2 regions of the Burkholderia sp. GW821-FHT14F03 genome follow, and region 2 is predicted to be linked to the other one. Evidence: predicted binding sites of a transcription regulator. Region 2 holds the regulator's gene; the other holds the start of a gene.

Region 1 (8,649 bases), on a different contig from region 2:
TGTCGGCGTTCTGCCGCACGTTGGAGGTCATTTCATCCATGCTCGACGCGGTCTGCACGAGCGCTGCCGCCTGCTCCTCGGTCCGCTGCGACAGGTCGGTGTTGCCGGCCGCGATCTCGTTCGCGCCGACATGGATGTTGTCGGTGCCGAGCCGCACGCGCGACACCATGTCGACGAGGCTCGCCTGCATCGCGTGCAGCGCATGGAGCAGGCTCGCGCCGTTCTCGTGGCGCACGTCGACGTGCGCGGTCAGGTCGCCCTGCGCGATGCGCCGCGCGGTGCTGACGGCGTCCTCGAGATCGCCGCCGAGGCTGCGGCGCACGCTGCGCAGCACCAGCGCCATCAGGCCCGTCGCGATCAGGCCGAGCACGAGCGTCATCGCGAACCAGCGGCCGATGCTGGCGAGCACCGCCGCGCGCACGTCGTTCATGTACATGCCGGTCACGAGGTACCAGTCCCACGGCGCGAAGCGCTGGACCACGCTGGTCTTCTCGACCGGCTTGTCGTTGCCGGGCTTCGGCCACAGGTACTCGACGTAGCCCAAGGCGCCCTGATTGCCCGCCTTGACGATCTCGACGAACAGGTGCTTGCCCGCCGGGTCGGTCATGCCCGACACATCCTTGCCGGTCAGCTCGGTTTTGATCGGATGCATCACGATCACGGGTTTCGAATCGTTGATCGAGATGTAGCCGTCGCCGCCGTAGCGCATCGCGGCGATCGCGACGAGCGCCTCGCGCTTCGCGTCGGCTTCCGACAGCGCGCCTTGCTGCGACAGCTTGTAGTAGTGGTCGGTGACGTGATAGGCCTGATTGATCAGCGCGGCCAGCTGGTCGCGGCGGTCCGAGATCATCGATGCACGGTTTTGCCATGCGCCCAATGCTCCGATCAATAACAAGCCCAACCACAGAACGACGATCATCGACGCGAGCTTTTGATTCAGAGTCAGGTTGCGCATGGTGGTCCGCAAGGAGTCGAGTGGCCCGCACCGATGGTGCGAATGGGGATCACTGTTTGTCGGCCGGGCGCGCGGCCGGGCGCAGACAGGGAATTCCCTAGGCGACGAACGGGCATGATGGTGCCACGCCGTGCGGAAACGGCGGGCAGCTGGGGCGTCGCGTTGACCGGACCCGTGGCGTGCTTGCGGGACTACACAGGGTCCTTGCTGGGGGGGCCTTCGGGCGGTTCCTGCGGACGTTCGTGATGGCCGGGCGCGAGCGGATCGTCTTCCGGATCGCGGGTGGGATCGGCGGGTGGGTCGGGCAGCGGCGTGGTGTGGTCGGACATCGGCGTCTCCGAGGTCGCGGGGCGCCGTCGCACGGCGACGGCCATCCTTTCCGTTATAGCCAATCGGCGGACGCTTTGCCGGGCGATCGTGCGCAGGCGCGAATCAAGCGGGCGAGGCGGGCGGCGCGAGGTCGGCGGGGGTGTCGACGTCGCGCAGCACGCCGGGGTCGTCGAAGTCGAGCAGCGTGACGGGGTGCGTCGTGAGCAGCGTGCGCGCGCCCGCGTCGCCGTCGAGCGCGACGAGCGCCTCGTAATGGTGCGCGGCGAAGCCGACCGGATGGCCGCGCTGGCCGCGATAGGCGGGCGCCACGATCGAGGCCGCGCCGCTGTCGAGCGTGCGGGCGAGCGTCTCGATCGTGGCGGGCGCGATCCACGGCATGTCCGCGAGCGCGACGATCCAGCCATCGGCGTCGGCGCTCGCGCGCACGGCGGCGGCGAGGCTCGCGCCCATGCCGCGCTCGGCGTCCGCGGTATAGAGCACCTGGCAGCCCGCCTCGTTGAGCAGCAGCGCGAGCCGTTCGGCGCCGGGGCGCACGATCGCGATCACGTCGGCGACGGCGGTCGCGAGCCGGCGCGCGGCGGCGACGGCGACCGGCGTGCCGTCGGCGAGCGGAGCGAGGAGCTTGCTGTGCACACCGCTCGGATCGAAGCGGGTGCCGAGGCCCGCGGCCAGGAGGACGCCGGTAGCGAGTGAGGCATGAGTCATGGCGGCGTCGGCGGGGGAAATGTGCTGCGATTGTGCAGGGCGGCGCGCATGATCGCAAGTACGGTGTATTCCGGAGAACGAACGCTACAATCGCGGCATCCCGATCCGACCACACGCGACCCATTCGCGACATGCCGACATGAACCAGCCCGCGCGCCTCGATGCGAATGCCGCCTTGTTGTTGATCGATCTCCAGCAGGGCATTCATCACCCGAAGCTGGGGCGGCGCAACCAGCCCGATGCGGAGGAGCGGATCGGCGAATTGCTCGTCTGCTGGCGGCGGACGGCGCGGCCCGTCGTGCACGTGCGCCATGTGTCGCGCGATCCGGACTCGGTGTTCTGGCCGGGGCAGCCCGGCGCGCTGTTCCAGGCGGCGTTCATGCCGCGGGCGTCGGAACAGGTGGTCGAGAAGCAGGTGCCGGATGCCTTTGTCGCGACGGGGCTCGAGCGCCGGCTGCGCGAGCGCGGCATCGCGCAGCTCGTGATCGCGGGGGTGATCACGAACAACTCGGTGGAATCGACCGCGCGCTCGGCAGGCAACCTCGGTTTCGAGACCGTGGTCGCCTCGGATGGCGCGTTCACGTTCGACCGGTGCGATCTGGCGGGCAGGCTGTGGCGCGCGGAGGAGATCCACGCGTTGTCGCTTAGCAATCTTGCAATGGATTACGCGCGCATCATGACGACGGCGGAAATCGTGGGGCTGGCGGAAGAGGCGCGGCGGGGCGAGGGGTGACGTGCGACCGCGCGCCTGTCCGGGGGGCATGCGGCTTTCGGCAATGCGCGGAACCTGGGGCGCGGCGCGCCTTCCCTCGGGTTTCGCGTGACGAATGCGTTGCCGGGCGGTGCGCGGCGCGCCCGGTGAACGGGCTCGGATCGGCGCATCGGCGCGCGCGAAAGGGGCAGCAGCAGGTACGCCGCACGCGAAGCGGACCACGCCATCAGCGGGCGATACGGTAGGGAGACGCGGAGATCACTCCAGGGCCGCGGCCGGCGCCTCACATCATGGGAGCGATCGCGCGTGAAGCGGCCGCGCGGCGCCCCTCAACCCTCATCCACGTCATCGACCAGCTTGTGCCGCAACGCATAGCGCACGAGCGCCGCTTCATGCGGCATCTGCATCTTCTCCAGGATCCGCGTCTTGTAGGTGCTGACGGTCTTCGCGCTCACGCACAGCTCCTGCGCGATTTCCGACAGCGTCTGCCCGACCGCGATGCGGCGGAACACGTCGAATTCGCGGTCGGACAGCCGGTGGTGCGGCAGCGTGTCGGCGGGCTCGTTGAGGCTCTGCGCGAAGCGCTCGGCCATCGCGAGGCTGACGTACACCCCGCCCGACGCCACCTTCGTGACCGCGCCGACCAGCTCGGCGCTCGCGCTTTCCTTGGTCAGGTAGCCCGACGCGCCGGCGCGGAACGCGCGCACCGCGTATTGCTGCTCGGCATGCATGGTGAGCACGAGGATCCGCAGCGCGGGCTTCTCGTCCTTGATCTGCTTGATCAGCTCGACGCCGTTGCGGCCGGGCATCGACAGGTCGAGCACCAGCACGTCGGCCGGCGTCGAACGCACGAGCGCGATGGTGGTGGTGCTGTCGAACGCCTCGCCCGCGACGTTGAAGCCGGTGGCGCTGCGCAGAATATGGCGCAGACCGTCGCGCACGAGCGCGTGATCGTCTGCGAGTAGGACCTGGATCATGAAGGCGACGTTTCCTGTTGGATCGATTGCAGCGGGAACGTGACCGTGATCGAGAAGCCGCGGTCGCGGCCGGTATCGATCGTCACCATGCCGCCCAGCATGTGCGCGCGTTCGCGGATGCCGATCAGGCCGAACGACTTGTCCAGGCGGCGCGGCGCGGCGTCGGCGTCCGGCGCGCCGCGGCCGTTGTCGGCGATGCGCAGCGTGCAGTTGCCCTCGTCGATCGTCAGCGCGAGCGCCACCTCCGTCGCGTCCGCGTGACGCGCGACATTGGTGAGCGCCTCCTGGACGATCCGGAACAGGGTGGTCGCGCCGTTGCTGTTGAATGCCGTATCGCCGGGCTCGATGTCGCGTTCGACCTCGATGCCGTAGCGGTTCGTGAAATCCTGCGCGAGCCATTCGATCGCGGGCACGAGCCCGAGGTCGTCGAGCATCACCGGGCGCAGATCCGCCGCGATGCGCCGCACCGACGCCACCGTCGAGTCGATCAGCCGATGCATGCCGCGCAACTGCTCGGGCACGGCGGGCGTGGCGCCCGGCGCCGGGTGGGCGAGCGCGTGCTCGAGCGCGGACAGGTCCATCTTCAGCGCGGTCAGCTGCTGGCCGAGATCGTCGTGCAGCTCGCGCGCGATGCGGGTCTTTTCTTCCTCGCGCACGTTCTGCAGGTTCGCCGACAGCTCGCGCAGCTCCTCGCGCGACTGGCGCAGCGCATCCTCGCCGCGCAGCCGCGCGGTGATGTCGCGCAGCATCACGGTGTACAGCTTGCCGTTGCCTTCGCGGATCTGCGAGATCGACGCCTCGATCGGAAATTCCTCGCCGCTCGCGCGCTGGCCGAACAGCACGCGTTGCCGGCCCATCTGTCGCTCCGATACGCCGGTCACGCCGAACTGCTCGACGTGCTTCGCGTGCGCGCCCCGGAAGCGCTCGGGAATGAAGCGCGACAGCGGCGCGCCGATCGCTTCCATCGCCGATACGCCGAACACGCGTTCGGCCATCGGATTGAAGATCACGACGGTCTGTGCTTCGTCGATCGTGATGATCGCTTCCATCGACGAGCGGATGATGCCCATCATCCGGGCTTCGTTGAGCGAGCCCGGCGCGTCGACGACGACGGTCGCGCGGCGACGCACGATCTGATAGAGCGCGGCGGCCAGCACGGCCGAACCGGCGAGGCCGCCCGCGACCAGCGCGGTCCACAGGTCGGCCGCGCCCGCCGTGCCCGCGCGGATGTCGGCGGTGTAGGCGAGCGTGAGCGTGTCGCCGCCGAAGCGCAGGACGTCGGTCTGGCGCCACTGCCGGCCGGGCATCGCGATATCGTCGGTGCCGGCGTCGGCCGCGAACAGCGGCGTGAGGTCGCCGGCGCGCGAGGCGCTGATGCCGATGCCGCGCTCGTCGGCGCTCGCCTGCTCGAATACGCGGCGCACGTTCAGCGAGGCGAACACGAAGCCTTCGAGCGCCGCGCGGCGCACCTCGCGCGACACCGGCACGCTGTCCGGCCGGTAGACCGGCAGGAACAGCGTCAGCGCGGCCGGATGGCCGTCGCTCGCGTCGCGGACCGCGAGCGCCACCTGGCCGGTGTCGGCCGCGCGCCAGAGCGCGCCGGCGTCGCGCGCGCCCATGTCGGCGGGCAGCTCGACGGTGGGCGGCGCGAAGCGGGTGACGCTGATCGGCAGCGCGCTGGGCGGGCCGCCCGCCGCCGTCGCGCCGGGCCGCGCGGCGGCGAAGCCGAGCGCGCGCACCGGCGTGCGGTTGCCGTCGAGATCGAGCGTCGAGACGTAGGTGTTCCAGGCGTCCTGGCCGGGTGCGCGGACGAGCGAGAGCGCGCCGCGCGCGCCGTCCAGCGCGGCCGCTCCCGCGCTCAGCTCGCGGCGCAGGGCTTCGGTCAGGTGCGTGGCGCGCCGCTCGAAGCGGGCATGCGCGGCGGCTTGCCAGCGCGCTTCGACGAAGCCGGCCACGCCGAGCGAGGCCGCCGCGCCGAGCGCGAACGCGACGAGTGTGATCGACGCGGGACGGGCGTGCAGCCACGAAACACGCGCGGCGTCCGTGGTGCTCGCGTCGCCGTGTCGGGAAGAGGTTCCGCTAGCGGTCATGAATCTCTACGATGACGGAACCCGGCGCCGGTGGTCCGGCGTCTGTCGCGGCGCGCGAGCCGGGGTCCCGTCCTGAATGGACAATGTGAAATTGTGCGCGTTTTACTTGTTTTTTGCCAATCGGAACCAGACCCGCGTCCTGCGCGGGGGCGTGCGTATCGATGCCGCACGTGTGTTCCGGAGGCTTGATGCGGGTCAAGCAGGCCGGGCGGGCGGCGCGCGAGACTGCTGGTGGAACGCGTTCCACGCGGTTTTTCCGAATCGGGAGAGGCTTATGTACAAACGGATCTTCGTGGCGGTCGACGGCAGCCACAGTGCGCAGGTTGCGCTTGATGAAGCGATCAGGATCGCCGTTGCCGGCGATGGAATGATTACCGCGGCGTGCGTCGTCGAGCATCGGTCGCAGCTGGTCGATGTCGAATCCGGCTTCGCCGAGGCCGGAGACGATCGGGATCGGGCCGTCGAGGTCGCGACGGCGGCGCTCGAAGCGGCGCGCGCGCAGTTCGAACGCCATCGGGTGAAGGGGTCGGTGCGCGCGCTCGATGCCTACGGCGAGGACGTGGCGACCGTGCTGATGCGGACCGCGGGCGAATTCGACGCGGACCTGATCGTGATGGGCACGCGTGGGCGTCATGGCCTGCGGCGACTGCTGCTCGGCAGCGTCGCCGAATCGTTGTTGCGGCTCGCCGATCGTCCGGTGTTGCTGCTGCGCGATGGGCCGGAGCCCGCGCGACGGGCATAAAAAACGCCCGGAGGCCGGGCGTGAAGGCACGAGAACTGCCAGGCGCGCCGTGCGGCGCGCCTGCTCTCGTTGTCAGTCTAGAAAGCGTGCGTCGCGCCGCATTGATCCAGATCAATGTTGCGCGCGACGGCGCAGTGCGATCTCACCACTCGTAGCCGACCTGCGCGCGCACGCCCGTGTCGCCGCTCGACGTCGCCGCGACGCCGCCGTTCACGAGCCAGCGGCCGTTTTCCGAGCGGTGCGTGACGCTGACGGCGACCGCCTTGCCGCTCTTGTAGCTGCCGACGCCGACCCCGGCCACCGTGCGGCCCGGGGCCGACGGCGTGAGGTTCGGCATCGCGAGCGCGGCGGCGATACCCGAGTAAGCGTTTTTCGCGACATCGTTGATGGCGCGGTTGGTGTCGTTGAAGCGCTGGTCGGTGTAGTTGTTCGCCTGGCTCACGCCGGATGCGACCGAGCCGTTCAACTGGTTCAGGTTCACCGCATCGGTGCCCTGCGTGCCGGGCGCGACGTTGGTGATCTGGCGCTGCTGCTCCGCGCTGCCGACCGACACAACGTTGTTGCGGCCGCCGTCATTCGAGTTCGAGCCGATCGCGACCGAGTTCGAGCCGGCGGTGACGGTCGGACGATCCGTGCCGTCGCCCTTCGAGTCGGCGGCGATGCCCGAGTTGCTCGTGACCGACGTCGACAGGTTCGAAATCTGGTTGTTGATGTTCGTCACGCTCGTGGACAGCGAATTCACCGTGTTGTTGGTGGTCGACAGGCTGGTGGACAGCGAGCTGATGCCGGTCGAGGTGGAGGTCGACAGCGATGTCACGTTGCTGTTGGTGGTCGACAGGCCGGTGGACAGCGAGCTGATGCTGGTCGAGGTCGAGGTCGACAGCGACGCGACGTTGCTGTTGGTGGTCGACAGACCGGTGGACAGCGACGCGACATTGCTGTTGGTCGTGTTCAGGCTTGTCGACAGCGAGGCGACATGGCTGTTGGTCGCGAACAGCTGGCTGCCGTTGACGGCATCCGTGCTGTCGGCGCTCACACGGCCGGCGGCGACGTTGGTGACCTGGCGCTCCTGGCCGGGCGCGCCGACACTGAAGGTGCCGATCGGGTTCGCGCCGGCGTAGCCGCCGAAGGTCACGCCGCCGACGCTCGACGACGAGACGCCGACCGCGGCCGAAGTCGTCGCGCCGTTGCCGATCGCCACCGAGTTGGCGAGGTTCGCCTTCGCGTTCGGGCCGATCGCGACGCTGTTTTCGCCGGTGGCTTCGCTGTCCGCCTCAGTCGAGTTCGCGTGGAAGTACTTGATGCCCTTCGCGTTGATGTTGTCGACCGCGGCGCCGACGTTCTGGTTGGTGGTGGTCGTGCCGTCGTTGTTGTAGGTGACGTACGACGGCGACGAGATCTTGCCCGTGGCGGGATCGTAGGTCGTGCCGCCGCCGAGCGCCTCGGCGGTGCTCGTGCCGAGATTGGTCGTGTTGGTCGTGATCGAGCTGAGGCTCGTCGACAGGGAGCCGATGCTGGTCGAGGTCGAGGTGGACAGCGATGTCATGTTGCTGTTGGTCGTGCTGAGGCCGGTGGACAGCGAGCCGATGCCGGTGGAGGCGGAGGTCGACAGCGAGGTGAGAGTGCTGTTGGTCGTCGACAAGCCGGTGGACAGCGAACCGATGCCGGTGGAGGTCGAGGTCGACAGGGAGGTGATCTGGCTGTTGGCGGTCGACAGGCCGGTCGAGGTCGAGGTGGACAGCGACGTGACGTTGCTGTTGGTCGTGCTGAGGCCGGTGGACAGTGAACCGATGCTGGTCGAGGTGGAAGTCGACAGCGAGGTGAGGTTGCTGTTGGCGGTCGACAGGCCGGTCGAGGTCGAGGTGGACAGCGATGTCAGGTTGCTGCTGGTCGTGCTGAGGCCGGTGGACAGCGAGCCGATGCTGGTCGAGGTGGAGGTCGACAGCGAGGTGAGGTTGCTGTTGGCGGTCGACAGGCCGGTGGACGTCGAGGTGGACAGCGATGTCACGTTGCTGTTGGTTGTGCTGAGGCCGGTGGACAGCGAGCCGATGCTGGTCGAGGTGGAAGTCGACAGCGAGGTGAGGTTGCTGTTGGCGGTCGACAGGCCGGTGGACGTCGAGGTGGACAGCGACGTCAGG
Region 2 (14,043 bases):
TGGAGCTGGAAGACTGCGCGTTCCCGCTGCTGCGTCACATGGAAGCGACGAGCGATCCGCGCGCCGCGTTCCGCGCCGCGGATTGCGCGTTCCTGATCGGCGCGAAGCCGAGAGGGCGCGGCATGGAGCGGCGCGACCTGCTCGACGCGAACGCGGCGATCTTCCGCGCGCAGGGCGAGGCGCTGAACGCGGTCGCGCGGCGCGACGCGAAGGTGCTGGTGGTCGGCAATCCGGCGAACACGAATGCGGCGATCGTGCGCCGCTGCGCGCCCGATCTGCCGGACGACGCGATCAGCGCGATGATCCGGCTCGACCACAACCGCGCGGCGTCGATGCTCGCGCGGCGGTGCGACGCGCCGGTCGACGCGATCGAGCATCTGATCGTCTGGGGCAATCATTCGCCGACGATGTTCGCCGACTATCGTTACGCGCGCATCGGCGATGCGTTCGTGAAAGACCTGATCGACGACGAGCGCTGGTATCGCGAACACTTCATCCCGTGCGTCGCCGCGCGCGGCACGGCGGTGATCGAGGCGCGCGGCGCATCGTCGGCGGCCTCGGCCGCGAACGCGGCGCTCGATCAGATGCGCGACTGGCTGCACGGCAGCGATGGGCGCTGGGTGTCGATGAGCATACCGTCCGACGGCAGTCATGGCGTGCCGCCCGGGCTCATGTTCGGCGTGCCGGTGATCTGCGAGGGCGGCGGCTATCGCCGTGTGGCGGACCTCGCACTCGATGCGTTCGCGCGCGCGTGCATCGCGCGCTCGGTGCGAGAATTGCAGGAAGAAGCGGAGGCCGTGTCGCGCTTGTTCGCGAGCGCGTGACGATCGGCCGGATCGTTGCATGAACAACCACCAGGAGCCGTGATGCCGAAGCGTCGTTCTCCGTTGTTCTCCCATGCCGACCGGCGTGGATTCCTGACCCGCGCCCTCGGGCTCGGCCTCGCCGGCGCGGCGGGCGCCGATGCGTGGGGCGCGGTCGGGCGCATGGTCGAGCTGCCGTTCGGCAACGGCCGCCGCGCGGTCGCCACGGACTTCCCGCAGAAGGGCGCGCTGATCCTGCAGCGCACGCGTCCGCCGCTGCTGGAGACGCCGTTCGAGGTGTTCGATCGACACCTGTTCACGCCGAACGACGCGTTCTACGTGCGCTGGCACATGGCCAACATCCCGACCCGGATCGACCCGGCGGCGTTCCGGCTGGCCGTGCACGGACATGTCGAGCGGCCGCTCACGCTGACGCTCGACACGCTCGTGCGCGACTTCGAGCCGGTCGAGGTGGCGGCGGTCAACCAGTGCTCGGGCAATTCGCGCGGCTACTACGCGCCGCGCGTGCCGGGCGCGCAGTGGGCGCATGGCGCGATGGGCAACGCGCGCTGGACGGGCGTGCGCCTCAAGGACGTGCTCGAACGGGCCGGAGTGCGCGCGGGCGCGCTGCGGGTGCGGATGAACGGCCTGGAGACGCCGATCATGCCGGACACGCCGGCGTTCAAGAAGTCGCTCGCGATCGAGCATGCGCTGGACGGCGAGGCCGTCATCGCGTACCTGATGAACGGCGAACCGCTGCCGCTGCTGAACGGTTTTCCGCTGCGGCTCGTGGTGCCCGGCTGGTATGCGACCTACTGGGTCAAGATGCTGAGCGACATCGAGGTGCTGGACCGGCCCGACGACAACTACTGGACCGCGCGCGCCTACCTGATTCCCGATACGCCGGGCGCGAACGTCCGGCCCGGGCAGACCGGCGTGCGGATGGTCCCGATCAACCGGATGGTGCCGCGCTCGTTCATCACGAATCCGCCCGATGGTGCGCGGCTCGCGCGCGGCGCGTCGGCCGAGGTGCGCGGCATCGCGTTCGGGGGCGACTGCGGTGTCGCGGGCGTGCGGGTGTCGCCCGACGGCGGGCGGACTTGGCTCGATGCATCGCTCGACCGCGACTACGGGCGGTACAGCTTCCGTCGCTGGCGGCTCGCGCTCACGCCGCCCGCGGCGGGGCCGCTCGTGCTGATGGTGCGGGCGACCAATACGGCGGGCGTCGCGCAGCCGCTGCAATCGAACTGGAACGGTTCGGGTTTCATGCGCAACGGTGTCGAATCCGTTGCGCTGCACGTGATCTGATCGGGGAGACCGGCATGAAGCATCGAGCACTGTGTTGGCTGCTGATCGTGGGCGTGGCGGGCGTCGCGGGCGTGGTCGCGTTCCGCGCGTGGCTGCCGGACGGGCGTGTCGGCGCGCGGCGCGAGCCTGCGCGCGCCGTGGCGTTCTCGGTCGTGGATGTGAGCCTGCCGGTGAGCCGTGAGGTGTTTCCGCCCGGGCCCGGCGCGGAGATCGCCAACGGGCAATGCCTGATCTGTCATTCGGCCGGCATGGTGATGCGCCAGCCGCCGCTGACGCTGCGGGAATGGACGGCGATCAACAACAAGATGCGGGTGGCCTACGGTGCGCCGCTGCCGGCCGAGCAGGTCGATACGCTCGCGCAGTACCTGTATCGGATCAACGGCCGCGCGGAAGGGGCGGCTCGGGCCGAGCCGGCGCATTGACGTGAGCGATGGGCGGTGCGGACGGGTGGCGCGCGATCAGTTGCGGAGCGAACGCGGCATGTCGCGTGCAATGCGGCTCAGTCGCGCGCGCGGTTCTGTGCATGCTGCGCCGATCCACTGCCTCGCGGCGACGCGGCGCACGGCCGCGCGCATGTGCTCCTCACCGCAGCTGCACGGCCGCGAGGAACAGCACCATGCCGCCGATCGCGCCGTCGAGCACGCGCCACGCGCCGGCGCGGCGGAACAGCGGCGCGAGCAGCCGCGCGCCATAGCCGAGCCCGGTGAACCAGACCAGGCTGACCGCCATCGCGCCGATCGCGAACGCGAGCCGCGCGCCTTCCGGTTCGCGCGCGCCGGCCGTGCCGATCAGCAGGAAGGTGTCGAGATACACGTGCGGATTGAGCCAGGTGAACGCGAGCGTCATCATGACCACCGGCAGCGCGCCTTGCGGCGCGGCCTGGGGTGCGCCGTTCATGTCGAGCGTCGCGTGATTTGGCCGCAGCGCGCGGCGCAATGCATTGAGGCCGAACCACGCGAGATAGGCGAGGCCGACGTACAGCACCGCATGGATGAAGGTCGGGTAACGCTCGACCAGCACCGCCGCGCCGCCGACGCCCGCGCCGATCAGGATCATGTCCGACAGCGCGCACAGCAGCACGATCTTGCCGACGTGCGCACGCATGATGCCCTGCCGCAGCACGAAGGCGTTCTGCGCGCCGATGGTGACGATGAGCGAGCCGCACAGCGCCGCGCCGTGGGAAAAGGCGATCCAGTTCATGATGTTCCGGGGGAAGAAGACGGGGAAAACGACACTCAGGCGCCTAGTCTGCGTTTTCCGGCAGAATAAGAGAAGCTAAATTGCCTAATGCTGATTAAGGAAATCTAATGCTGGACTATGCCTTGCTCGATGCGCTGGCCGCCGTGATCCGCCAGGGTTCGTTCGAACGGGCGGCGAGGGAGCTGAATGTATCGCCGTCCGCGGTGTCGCAGCGCGTGAAGCTGCTCGAGGAGCGCGTGGGCAGCGTGCTCGTGAAGCGAGGCCAACCCTGCGTCGCGACGCCTTCGGGCGCGCTGCTGTGCCGTCACACGGAACGGGTGCAGATGCTGGAGGCCGAGTTGTCCGGCCGCATGCCCGCGCTGCCCGGCGCGCTCGCCGGCCGCTGGCCGAGCTTGCGGGTCGCGGTCAACGACGACAGCGTCGCGACCTGGTTCATCGACGCGATGGGGCCGTTCTGCACGGAGAGCGGCACGCTGCTCGATCTCGTGATCGACGACCAGGACTACACGGCGGAGCGGATTCGCGACGGCAGCGTGCAGGGCGCGGTGACCGCGCAGGCGGAGCCGATCCAGGGCTGCCGCTCGACCCGGCTCGGCCGGATCCGCTATCGCGCGGTCTGTTCGCCCGCGTTTCACGCGCGCTATTTCGCCGATGGCGTGACGCGCGATGCGCTGCAACGCGCGCCGTGCGTGATGTTCAATCCGAAGGACGGTTTGCAGAGGCGTTTCATGCGGCGCGTGACGCGCGCGGAACTGGATCCGCCCCGGCACTGGATTCCGCACGTGGCGGGTTATCTGCGCGCCTGCGAGACGGGCCTGGGCTGGGGCATGTGCCCGGATCGCATGACCGAGCGGCAATTTGCGGCGGGGGAACTGGTCGACCTGTCGGCCGGGCGCACGGTCGACATCGAGCTGTACTGGCAGAGCTGGCGCCTGTCGATCGGCTGGCTCGACGATTTCGGCGCTGCGCTCAAGGCGCGCGCCGCGCAGTTTCTCGATTGACGGGGGCGCGGCGGGCGTGCCGCGCGGCGCGCATCACAGGTGATGCAGGCCCTCGAAATCGACGATCCGCACCATGCGCCCCTGCATCTCGATCAGGCCGCGCTTCTGGAACTTCGACAGCGTGCGGCTGACCGTTTCGAGTGTCATGCCGAGGTAGCTGCCGATATCCTCGCGCGTCATGCGCAGGTTGAACTCGGTCGCGGAGTAGCCGCGCTTCAGGTAGCGCGACGAGATGTCGAGCAGGAAGGCCGCGACGCGCTCCTCCGCGTTCAGCGAGCCGAGCAGCATCGTCTGCGAGGTCTCGCGCACGATCTGTTCGCTCATCAGCTTGTGCATGCGCAGCTGCATCGTGCCGGCCTCCGAGCAGAGCGACTTGAGCGCGCTGTACGGGATCACGCAGACGGAGCTGTCCTCGAGCGCGACGGCGGTGCGCGGATGCGCGTCTTCGCAGATGCCGTCGAGGCCGAGCGCCTCGCCGGCGAGATGCAGGCCGGTGACCTGCTCGCGGCCGTCATGGCGCGTCGCGACCGTCTTCAGCGAACCGGAGCGCACCGCGTAGAGATTGTCGAATGCATCGCCCTCGCGGAACAGCGCTTCGCCGCGCCGCACCGGGCGCGCCGCGCAGATCACCGCTTCGAGGCGCGTCAGCGCATCGGGCGCGAGGCCCTGCGGCATGCACAGATGCCGCATCGAGCAGGTCGAGCAGTGCGTGGCCTGCCGCGGCGCCCAGCTGCCGGCGGCATGGATGGAAACGGGGGAGCGGGCGGCGAGGGGCGTGAGCATGATGGTGGTGGACTCGGGCTTGAATTCGACGAAACCATTGTCCCACCGCAAGCCGGGGCCGTTCAGCGACAAAACGCCGCGATGCGATGCCCGGCTTGCTTGCCGCGCGTCAGGGACGCGCGGCGCGAACGCTTGTTCAGCTTTCCTGAGCGTCCGGATGCGCGGCCGACGGAATCAGCAGGACGGGCAGCGCGGCCTGCCGCACGCATTGCTCGGCGACGCTGCCGAGCACGAGCCGCTTGAAGCCGCGGCGGCCATGCGTGCCGAGCACGAGCAGGTCGGCCTCGAATGCCTTCACGGCGTCGAGGATCAGCGAGGATACGTCCGCGAGCGACGTCGCCTCGTCGACCTTCATCTCGCCCTTCACGCCGGCCGCGCGCATCTGCGCGGTGAACGTCTCCGCGAGATCGCGGCCTTGCGCGATCAGCTGGGTGCGCAGCACGGACGGGTCGTAGCCCGGCACGTTGTAGTAGATCGAGGCGTTTTCGACGATGTAGTGCGGCTGCAGCTCGGCGCCCGCGGACTTGGCGAGCGCGAGCGCCGCCTCGAACGCGTGCCGCGCGGTGTCGCTGCCGTCGACTGCAACCAGGATGCGCTTGTACATGATGTCTCCGTGATGGGATGGACAAGGTGCCGGCGACCGCGCCGGCCGGGTAGGTGGGCGGTTCCCGGGCAGGGTAACTGATTGCGGCCGCGCGCGCAGCGAGCCAGATCAAGGGCGCGGCGATCGGCGGGCGGGCTTGCTACCATGACGGGCGATCGGCGCGCGACCTACCCGCGCCGGCCCCTTGCCACGGAGTGAGTGCGATGAACGAACCCAGCCGCCGCTATCCCGATCCGGCCATCCGGATCCTCGATCCGCGTTTCGAGGCGCTGCGCCACGCGGCCGCCTCGGTCGAATGCCTGTACCAGGGCGCGCGCTGGTCCGAGGGGCCGGTGTGGTTCGGCGATGGGCGTTTCCTGCTGTGGAGCGACATCCCGAACAACCGGATCCTGCGCTGGGACGAGCCGAGCGGCGCGGTGAGCGTGTTCCGGCAGCCGTCGGACAACGCGAACGGCAACACGCGCGACCGGATGGGCCGCCTCGTGACCTGCGAGCACCTGACGCGGCGCGTGACGCGCACCGAGTACGACGGCACGGTGACCGTGCTGGCGGATCGCTTCGAGGGCCGACGCTTCAATTCGCCGAACGACGTGGTCGTCAAATCCGACGGATCGATCTGGTTCACGGATCCATCGTTCGGCATCGAGAGTTTCTATGAAGGCGAGCGCCAGGCTGCCGAGATGCCTGAGCGGGTCTACCGGATCGATCCGCGCGACGGCGCGGTCACGATGGTGCTCGACGATGCGCGCGGCCCGAACGGGCTCGCGTTCTCGCCGGACGAGACCACCTTGTACGTGGTCGAGTCGCGCGCGCGGCCGCGCACGATCCGCGCTTACGCGGTGACGGACGACGGCCGCGCGGTGCGCGACGGGCGCGGCCTGATCGACGCCGGCGCGGGCACGCCGGACGGCTTTCGCGTCGACGTGCACGGCAATCTGTGGTGCGGCTGGGGCATGGGCAGCGACGAACTCGACGGGGTGCGCGTGTTCGCGCCCGACGGCGCGGCGCTCGGCCATATCGCGCTGCCGGAGCGCTGCGCGAATGTCTGCTTCGGCGGCCGTCATCGCAATCGTCTGTTCATGGCGGCGAGCCACGGCCTGTACGCGCTCTATGTGAACACGCAGGGGCTGGCGGGCGGCTGACGCCGCGCCGCGCGTCAGTACCCGACGCGGAACAGCCGGCCCGTTTCCGCGCCTTCCGCGCTGCGGCTGTACGCGAGCGCGGCGCGGCCGACCGGAATCGCCTCGTGGCCGCGGAACAGCGCGCCGTACGCATCGAGCGATTCCTCGAACACGGTCGGGCTCACCAGGTTGATTCGCAGTCCGCGCGGCAGCTCGACCGCGGCGTTGCGCACGAAGCCCGCGAGCGCGCCGTTGACGGCGGCCGCGTTCGAGCCGCCCCGGAACGGCGCATCGCCGATGACGCCGCTCGTCAGCGTGAACGAACCGCCCGCGTTCAGCAGGTGCTGGCCGGCGAGCACCAGGTTGACCTGGCCGAGCAGCTTGTCCGCGAGCCCGACCGCGAACTGCGCGCTGGCGGTCTCGCCGAGCGGGCCGAAGTGCACCGAGCCGGTCGCGGCGATCACGGCGTCGACCGGTCCGACCGCGTGGTACATGCGCTGCACGCTGTCGATGTCCTTGAGGTCGACCCGCACGTCGCCGTGCGAGCGGCCGGCCGCGACGATCTCGTGGCGGGGTTTCAGTTCGTTGACGATGGCGCTGCCCAGCGTGCCGGAGGCGCCGACGATCAGGATCTTCATGCTGGATTCCGAAACGGAGAATGACCGCCGATTGTCGCGATGCAGCGGCGCGCGAACAAGCCGCCCGCATGATCAGGTGTCGAAACCCAGGGTTTCGAATCGCCCCGCAAGGGGGCGCGCCGGCGTCAGCGCGGGATCGGCGCGAACTCGAACACGCGTTCGGCGCGCACGGGCCGGACCGGGCAGTGCGCGCGCCCGCGGGGCCGGACCCACGCGTCGGGATCGAAGCGGCCGCGCGGTTCGGCCGCGAAGCCTTTGTCGATCACCATGTAGCCGGCGCGCGGCGCGCATTGCGGATGATTGCCGCCGATCCGGCTGTCGTAGCCGGCGAAGCCGTCGGGCGTTTCGGGCATGGCGTTGTCGAGCGAGGCGTTGCTGGTGGCGATCTGGTCGGGCGGCAGCGTGCCGTTCGCGAGGCGCGCGGCGTCGCGCTGCTTGCCGTCGGTGTCGACGGTGCTGTCGTGGGTGGCGTCGTTGTCCAGTTCGACGCTGCGCGGATGCGGCAGGGGCGCGGACATGGTGTTCTTCCTGGCGGCGGGAGCAGCCCGGATCACAGCAAGACCCGTTCCGGGGACCACGGGAAAAGGCGAGCGGGCGGCCGCCGCGGCCGCGCCGGGACCTTCGGGTTCGGGAGGATTTATTTCAACTAGAAGCCCCGATTTCTACAGAGTATGATTCCTTTCCAGCGAGGCCGCACGAACCCGTGCCGGGCGTGCGTCCCGGCCCGCATCGGGCGCCGCAGCACCCCTGACGGACGGGTAGTGAAGAAGAAGTGAAGGGACTAGAGGTGGGCGGACTCATGCACATGACGACTACGGCATTCACGCATCGCGGTTATCTGCTCAACTGCACGCCGGCGCGCGCCGGCGACGGCTCGTTCCAGCCTTATGTGGTGATCTCCCGATCGAGCGACGGCGAGCTGGTCGCCAATCGTTTTTTTCCATCCGACCTGCACTTCAGCAACGAAGACGCCGCGATCGCCCACGCGCGCGATTGGGCGGTGCGATGGATCGACGCGAGCAGCATCACGATCTAGCACGACGAATCGCGACCGTCGCTCGCGCGGAAAAAACGCGGTAATCTTGCGGACCCGTCACTTTTTTTCCGCGGCCGTGCGTCGTGTGTGGCCGTATGTTCCTGTCTATGCCGAAATCAGCTGTTCGAAACTGGGGCCTCGATCAGATCGTGGCCGCATTGCGCGAATCGCGCGAGACCCTGCATCGCACGCGTCACCCGCTCGGCATCCGCGAGCTGCCGTCGCGCGATGCGATCTGCAAGATCGTCAACGGCCTGCGCGCCTCGCTGTTCCCGACGCACTACGGCGCGCCGGACCTGACGGACGAAAGCGTCGATTTTTACGTCGGCCATACGCTTGAAAGCACCCTGCGCATCCTGTCCGAGCAGATCCGCCGCGCGCTGCCGTTCCTGCCCGAGCATGCGGATACGCCGGGCGCCGAGCTGGAGACGCGCGCGTTCGAGATCGCGCGCGAATTCGGCACGCAGCTGCCCGACATCCGCGCGCTGCTCGTGAGCGACATCCAGGCCGCCTACGCGGGCGATCCGGCCGCGCAGCACGTCACCGAGATCCTGCTGTGCTATCCGGGCGTGTTCGCGATGATGCATCACCGGCTCGCACATGCGCTGCATCTGCTCGGCGTGCCGCTCCTCGCGCGTTTCATCAATGAAATCGCGCACTCGGCGACCGGCATCGACATCCACCCGGGCGCGCGGATCGGCCCGAGCTTCTTCATCGACCACGGCACCGGCGTGGTGATCGGCGAGACGGCGATCATCGGCGAGCGGGTGCGCGTCTACCAGGCGGTCACGCTCGGCGCGAAGAGCTTCCCGGCCGACGGCGACGGCGCGCTCGTGAAGGGCAATGCGCGGCATCCGATCGTCGAGGACGACGTGGTGATCTATGCGGGCGCGACGATCCTCGGCCGCGTGACGATCGGGCGCGGCTCGGTGATCGGCGGCAACGTGTGGCTCACGCACAGCGTGCCGCCGGGCAGCAACGTCGCGCAGGGCAAGATCCGCGAGGGCGGCGGCCCGGTCGACAAGGGCTGAATCGAAGGGGCGGGCCGGGCCCGCCGAGAGGCGGCCGGCGCGCGGCGGGGATGCCGCGCGCCGGCCGCCTTGTCATGTCGCGGTGCAAGATCCGCGCATGCCGCGCGGCGCGCCGGCTAGCGCCGGCCGCCCGGCGAGCGATGCTTGTAGAGCACGTCCTGGTCGACGCGGATCAGGTTCTGGCCCGCATCGACCACGAAATCGACGCCGTTGTACGCGGGCTCCGTCAGCAGCAGGATCGCATCGCCGACATCGTCGGGCCCGGCAATCCGCCCGAGCGGCGTCGCGGCGCGGCTCGCATGCTCGAAATCGGCCTGGGTCTGGTCGTCGCTCGGCAGCATCAGGCCCGGAAACACCGCGTTCACGCGCAGCACCGGCGCCGCCGACAGCGCGAGCATCTGCGTCAGGTTGCCGAGCGCCGCCTTCGCGACCGTGTAGCTGAAGTGGTCGCGGTGGAAGTTCTCCTTGATCTTCTGGTCGACCACGTTGATCACCACGCCCTGCGTGCCCGCCGCCTGCGCGCGCGCATGGTAGGCGCGCGTGAGCAGGAGCGGCGCGCGGCAGTTGACCGCCCACGCGGCGTCGAGCGCCGCGAGGTCGAAGCTCGGGAAATGATCCTGCCAGAACACCGACGCGTTGTTGACCAGCACGTCGAGCCGCCCGAAGCGCGCATAGACCGCATCGACGAGCGCCGTGACCGCGTCCGCCCGGGCGAGGTCCGCCTGCAGCGCGACGGCCTCGATGCCTTGCGCGCCGAGCGCGTCGACGGCTTGGCGCGCGGCCTGTTCCGAACGATCGTAGTGCAGCGCGACGCGGTAGCCGCGCGCGCCGAAGCGGCGCGCGAATGCGAGGCCGGCGCGTCGCGCGGCGCCGGTGACGAGGACGACGGGCGCGCCCGTCGGGATAGTGCGGGACGACATTTACGTATTCGTCAGGTTGACGGCCGAGGGGTTGGACACGATCGACAGGAACTCGCGGCGCGTGGCCGGATCGGTGCGGAACGTGCCGAGCATCCGCGACGTGACCATCTCGACGCCGGGCTTGTGGATGCCGCGCGTCGAGATGCACTGGTGCGCCGCTTCGAGGATCACGCCGACGCCCTTCGGCTGCAGCACGTCGAACAGCGTGTCGGCGATCTGCACGGTCATCTTTTCCTGGATCTGCAGGCGCTTCGCGAACGCATCGACGAGCCGCGCGAGCTTCGAGATGCCGACCACGCGGTGATTCGGCAGGTAGGCGACGTGCGCGCGCCCGATGATCGGCACCATGTGGTGCTCGCAGTAGCTCTCGAAGCGGATGTCCTTCAGCACGATCATTTCGTCGTAGCCGTCGACCTCGCTGAAGGTGCGCGCGAGGATGTCGCGCGGCTCGAGCGCGTAGCCCGCGAAGAATTCCTCGTAGGCGCGCACGACGCGCGCCGGCGTATCGAGCAGTCCTTCACGTGCGGGATCGTCGCCGGCCCAGCGCAGCAGCACGCGTACGGCCGCCTCGGCCTCCTCGCGGCTCGGCCGCGCGGGGACGGCGCTCGCGCGCGACGCCTTGCGGGGGGATTTGCCGGCCGCCGCGCGGGGCGCCTTCTCTTTGACCATGCCTGAACTCCTGTCTAGCGGGCCGCGCCACGCGGCCGATCGGGCATTGTTTCATGCTTTCGTCGCACGCGCCCGGTGGGCGGTCATTTCGGCCATTCGTCGAGCGCGTCGTTGAACAGCCCGGCGACCACGCCGCGCAGCCAGCCGACGCGCGCGTCGTTGTGGAACTTGCGGTGCCAGTGCTGGCGCAGATCGAAGCGCGGCAGCGCCAGCGGCGGCTCGACCAGCATGATCGACGCATGCTCGGCCGCGTAGGCGTAGCCGATCGCGTGCGGCACGGTCGCGATCAGGTCGGTGCGCCCGAGGATGAACGGCAGGCTCATGAAGTGCGGCGTCTCCAGCACCGCGCGCCGGCGCAGCCGCGCTTTCGCGAGGTGGCGTTCGAGCACCTCCTGGCTGCGGCCGTCCGCGCGCACCACCGCGTGGCCGCAGGCGAGGAACTGTTCGAGCGTCAGCGCGTGCGCGGCGAGCGGATGGCCGCGTCGCATCAGGCAGATGAACCGATGCGTGAACAGACGCTGCTGGAAGAAATTGCCGCCGTCGAGATCGGGGAAATAGCCGACCGCGAGATCGACGTCGCCGCTTTCGAGGCCGCGTTCGACCTCCGCGTGCGGCAGCGACACCGAGCGCAGGTTCGCGTGCGGCGCTTGTTGCGCGAGCGCCTGCAGCAGGCGCGGCAGGAACACGATCTCGCCGACGTCCGACAGCGCGAGCGTGAAGGTGTCGCGGCTCGCCGCCGGATCGAAGCTCGGCGGCGCGACCACGCCGCGCTCGATCTGCGCGAGCGCGGCGCGCGCGGCGGGCAGCAGCGCGAGCGCGCGCGGCGTCGGCTCCATGCCGTGCGAGGTGCGCACGAACAGCGGGTCGCCGAAGTACGCGCGCAGCTTGCCGAGCGCGCTGCTCACGCGCGGCTGGCTCACGCCGAGCAGCTCGCCCGCGCGGCTCACGTTGCGGGCCTCGTCGAGCGCCACCAGGTAGGGAATCAGGTTCAGATCGAGTTCGGGCATGGCCGGACCACTATTCGGAATCGAGATACAAGTTATCGCTTAAATCGCGTTGTCGCATAGTCGGGAAAGCGCTGACAATCGATTCGACTATTCGAATCAACGTTGGAGACACCTCATGCGCACCCAGGTCGCCATCATCGGCGCCGGTCCGTCCGGCTTGCTGCTTTCCCATCTGCTGCACCTGCAAGGCATCGATTCGGTGCTGGTCGAGGCCCGCTCGCGCACCTACTGCGAGAACCGGATCCGCGCCGGCGTGCTGGAGCAGGGTACGGTCGACACGCTGAACGAAGCGGGGCTCGGTGCGCGGATGCGGCGCGAAGGGCTCGTGCACCGCGGCGTCGAGCTGCTGTTCGACGGCGCGCGACACCGCATCGACCTCGCCGCGCTGACGGGCGGCCGCGCGATCACCGTCTACAGCCAGCACGAAGTGGTGCGCGACCTGATCGCGGCGGGCGAAGAACACGGCCACGCGATGCATTTCGAGGTCACGGACGTCGCGCTGCACGACGTGACGGACGCGCATCCCCATGTGACCTTCACCGATGCGCAGGGCCGCGCGATGCGGCTCGATTGCGACTACATCGCCGGCTGCGACGGCTTCCACGGCGTCGCGCGCCAGACCATCCCGGCCGAGCGGCTGCGAACCTTCGAGCGGGTCTATCCGTATGCGTGGCTCGGGATCCTCGCGGACGCGCCGCCGTCGCTCGACGAGCTGGTGTACGCGCATCATGCGCGCGGCTTCGCGCTGTTCTCGATGCGCTCGCCGAGCGTCACGCGGCTTTACCTGCAATGCCGTCCCGACGAGGTGCTCGACGCGTGGCCCGACGCGCGGATCTGGGACGAGCTGCGCACGCGCTTCGCCAACGACAGCGGCTGGCTGCCGGCCGAGGGGCGCATCACGCAGAAGAGCGTGACGCCGATGCGCAGCTTCGTGTCGGAAACGATGCAGTACGGACGCCTGTTCCTCGCGGGCGACGCCGCGCACATCGTGCCGCCGACCGGCGCGAAGGGCATGAATCTCGCGGTGGCCGACGTGCGCGCGCTGGCGCGCGCGCTCGGGGCGCGTTATCGCGACGGCGACGAGGCGGCGCTCGACGCCTATACGGCGACCTGTCTCGACCGCGTGTGGCGGGCCGAGCACTTCTCGTACTTCATGACCAACATGCTGCATCCGAGCGCGGACGACACGCCGTTCGTCAACCGGCTCAAGCTGGCCGAGCTGCGCTACGTGACGCGCTCGCGCGCGGCCGCGCAATCGCTCGCGGAGAACTACGTCGGCCTGCCGTTCGACGATACCTGGTCCGCCCGCCTTGACAAGGCGGAGCACGCGACTCTATGATCGCCTCAACGTTCGCTAATCGAATCTGAGTTCGAATATCGAACATTTCGAGAGTGCGCCCGTCGCGGCGCGTTCGTTCGACGAGCCGCGCGCCGGTGCGCGGATGCGTATCAGGAACCCACATGGTCAACAAGATTTTCGAGTCTCTCCAGGCGGCGGTGGCCGACGTGCACGACGGCGCGACGATCATGATCGGCGGCTTCGGCACGGCGGGCATGCCGGCCGAGCTGATCGACGCGCTGATCGCGCAGGGCGCGCGCGACCTGACGATCGTCAACAACAACGCCGGCAACGGCGAGACGGGCCTCGCGGCGCTGCTGAAGGCGAAGCGGGTGCGCAAGATCATCTGCTCGTTCCCGCGCCAGACCGATTCGCAGGTGTTCGATGCGCTGTACCGCGCGGGCGAGATCGAACTGGAGCTGGTGCCGCAGGGCAACCTGGCGGAACGGATCCGCGCGGCGGGTGCGGGGATCGGCGGCTTCTTCTCGCCGACCGGCTACGGCACGAAGCTCGCCGAGGGGCGGGAAACCCGCGTGATCGATGGCAAGCCCTACGTATTCGAAGCGCCGATCCACGCCGATTT

What was found. Region 2 encodes FNR, which switches genes on or off when oxygen is low (the NO sensors DNR and NnrR bind a similar motif). Its sites were predicted from a motif close to TTGATNNNNATCAA; they were not measured.
Region 1: AC1RQF_RS28925 (universal stress protein) is a predicted target of FNR. The motif match lies at 5,955-5,968, and genes of this name have one in related genera.

Annotation. Positions count from the first base shown of each region.
Region 1 is NZ_JBXAPG010000057.1:31,105-39,753, forward strand. Features, by position in the region: gene AC1RQF_RS28895 (methyl-accepting chemotaxis protein) at 1-955, opposite strand, end outside; gene AC1RQF_RS28900 (hypothetical protein) at 1,147-1,284, opposite strand; gene AC1RQF_RS28905 (nucleotidyltransferase family protein) at 1,388-1,990, opposite strand; gene AC1RQF_RS28910 (cysteine hydrolase family protein) at 2,130-2,723, shown strand; gene AC1RQF_RS28915 (response regulator) at 3,032-3,679, opposite strand; gene AC1RQF_RS28920 (PAS domain S-box protein) at 3,676-5,769, opposite strand; gene AC1RQF_RS28925 (universal stress protein) at 6,044-6,511, shown strand; partial or broken gene AC1RQF_RS28930 (YadA family autotransporter adhesin) at 6,654-8,649, opposite strand, start outside.
Region 2 is NZ_JBXAPG010000056.1:4,674-18,716, forward strand. Features, by position in the region: gene AC1RQF_RS28560 (malate dehydrogenase) at 1-824, shown strand, start outside; gene AC1RQF_RS28565 (molybdopterin-dependent oxidoreductase) at 867-2,111, shown strand; gene AC1RQF_RS28570 (c-type cytochrome) at 2,126-2,533, shown strand; gene AC1RQF_RS28575 (LysE/ArgO family amino acid transporter) at 2,694-3,311, opposite strand; gene AC1RQF_RS28580 (LysR family transcriptional regulator ArgP) at 3,419-4,312, shown strand; gene fnr (fumarate/nitrate reduction transcriptional regulator Fnr) at 4,346-5,095, opposite strand; gene AC1RQF_RS28590 (universal stress protein) at 5,232-5,699, opposite strand; gene AC1RQF_RS28595 (SMP-30/gluconolactonase/LRE family protein) at 5,903-6,841, shown strand; gene AC1RQF_RS28600 (short chain dehydrogenase) at 6,856-7,458, opposite strand; gene AC1RQF_RS28605 (DUF3005 domain-containing protein) at 7,584-7,976, opposite strand; gene AC1RQF_RS28610 (HlyU family transcriptional regulator) at 8,258-8,494, shown strand; gene epsC (serine O-acetyltransferase EpsC) at 8,602-9,525, shown strand; gene AC1RQF_RS28620 (SDR family oxidoreductase) at 9,642-10,445, opposite strand; gene folE (GTP cyclohydrolase I FolE) at 10,446-11,114, opposite strand; gene AC1RQF_RS28630 (LysR family transcriptional regulator) at 11,198-12,121, opposite strand; gene pobA (4-hydroxybenzoate 3-monooxygenase) at 12,237-13,460, shown strand; gene AC1RQF_RS28640 (3-oxoacid CoA-transferase subunit A) at 13,583-14,043, shown strand, end outside.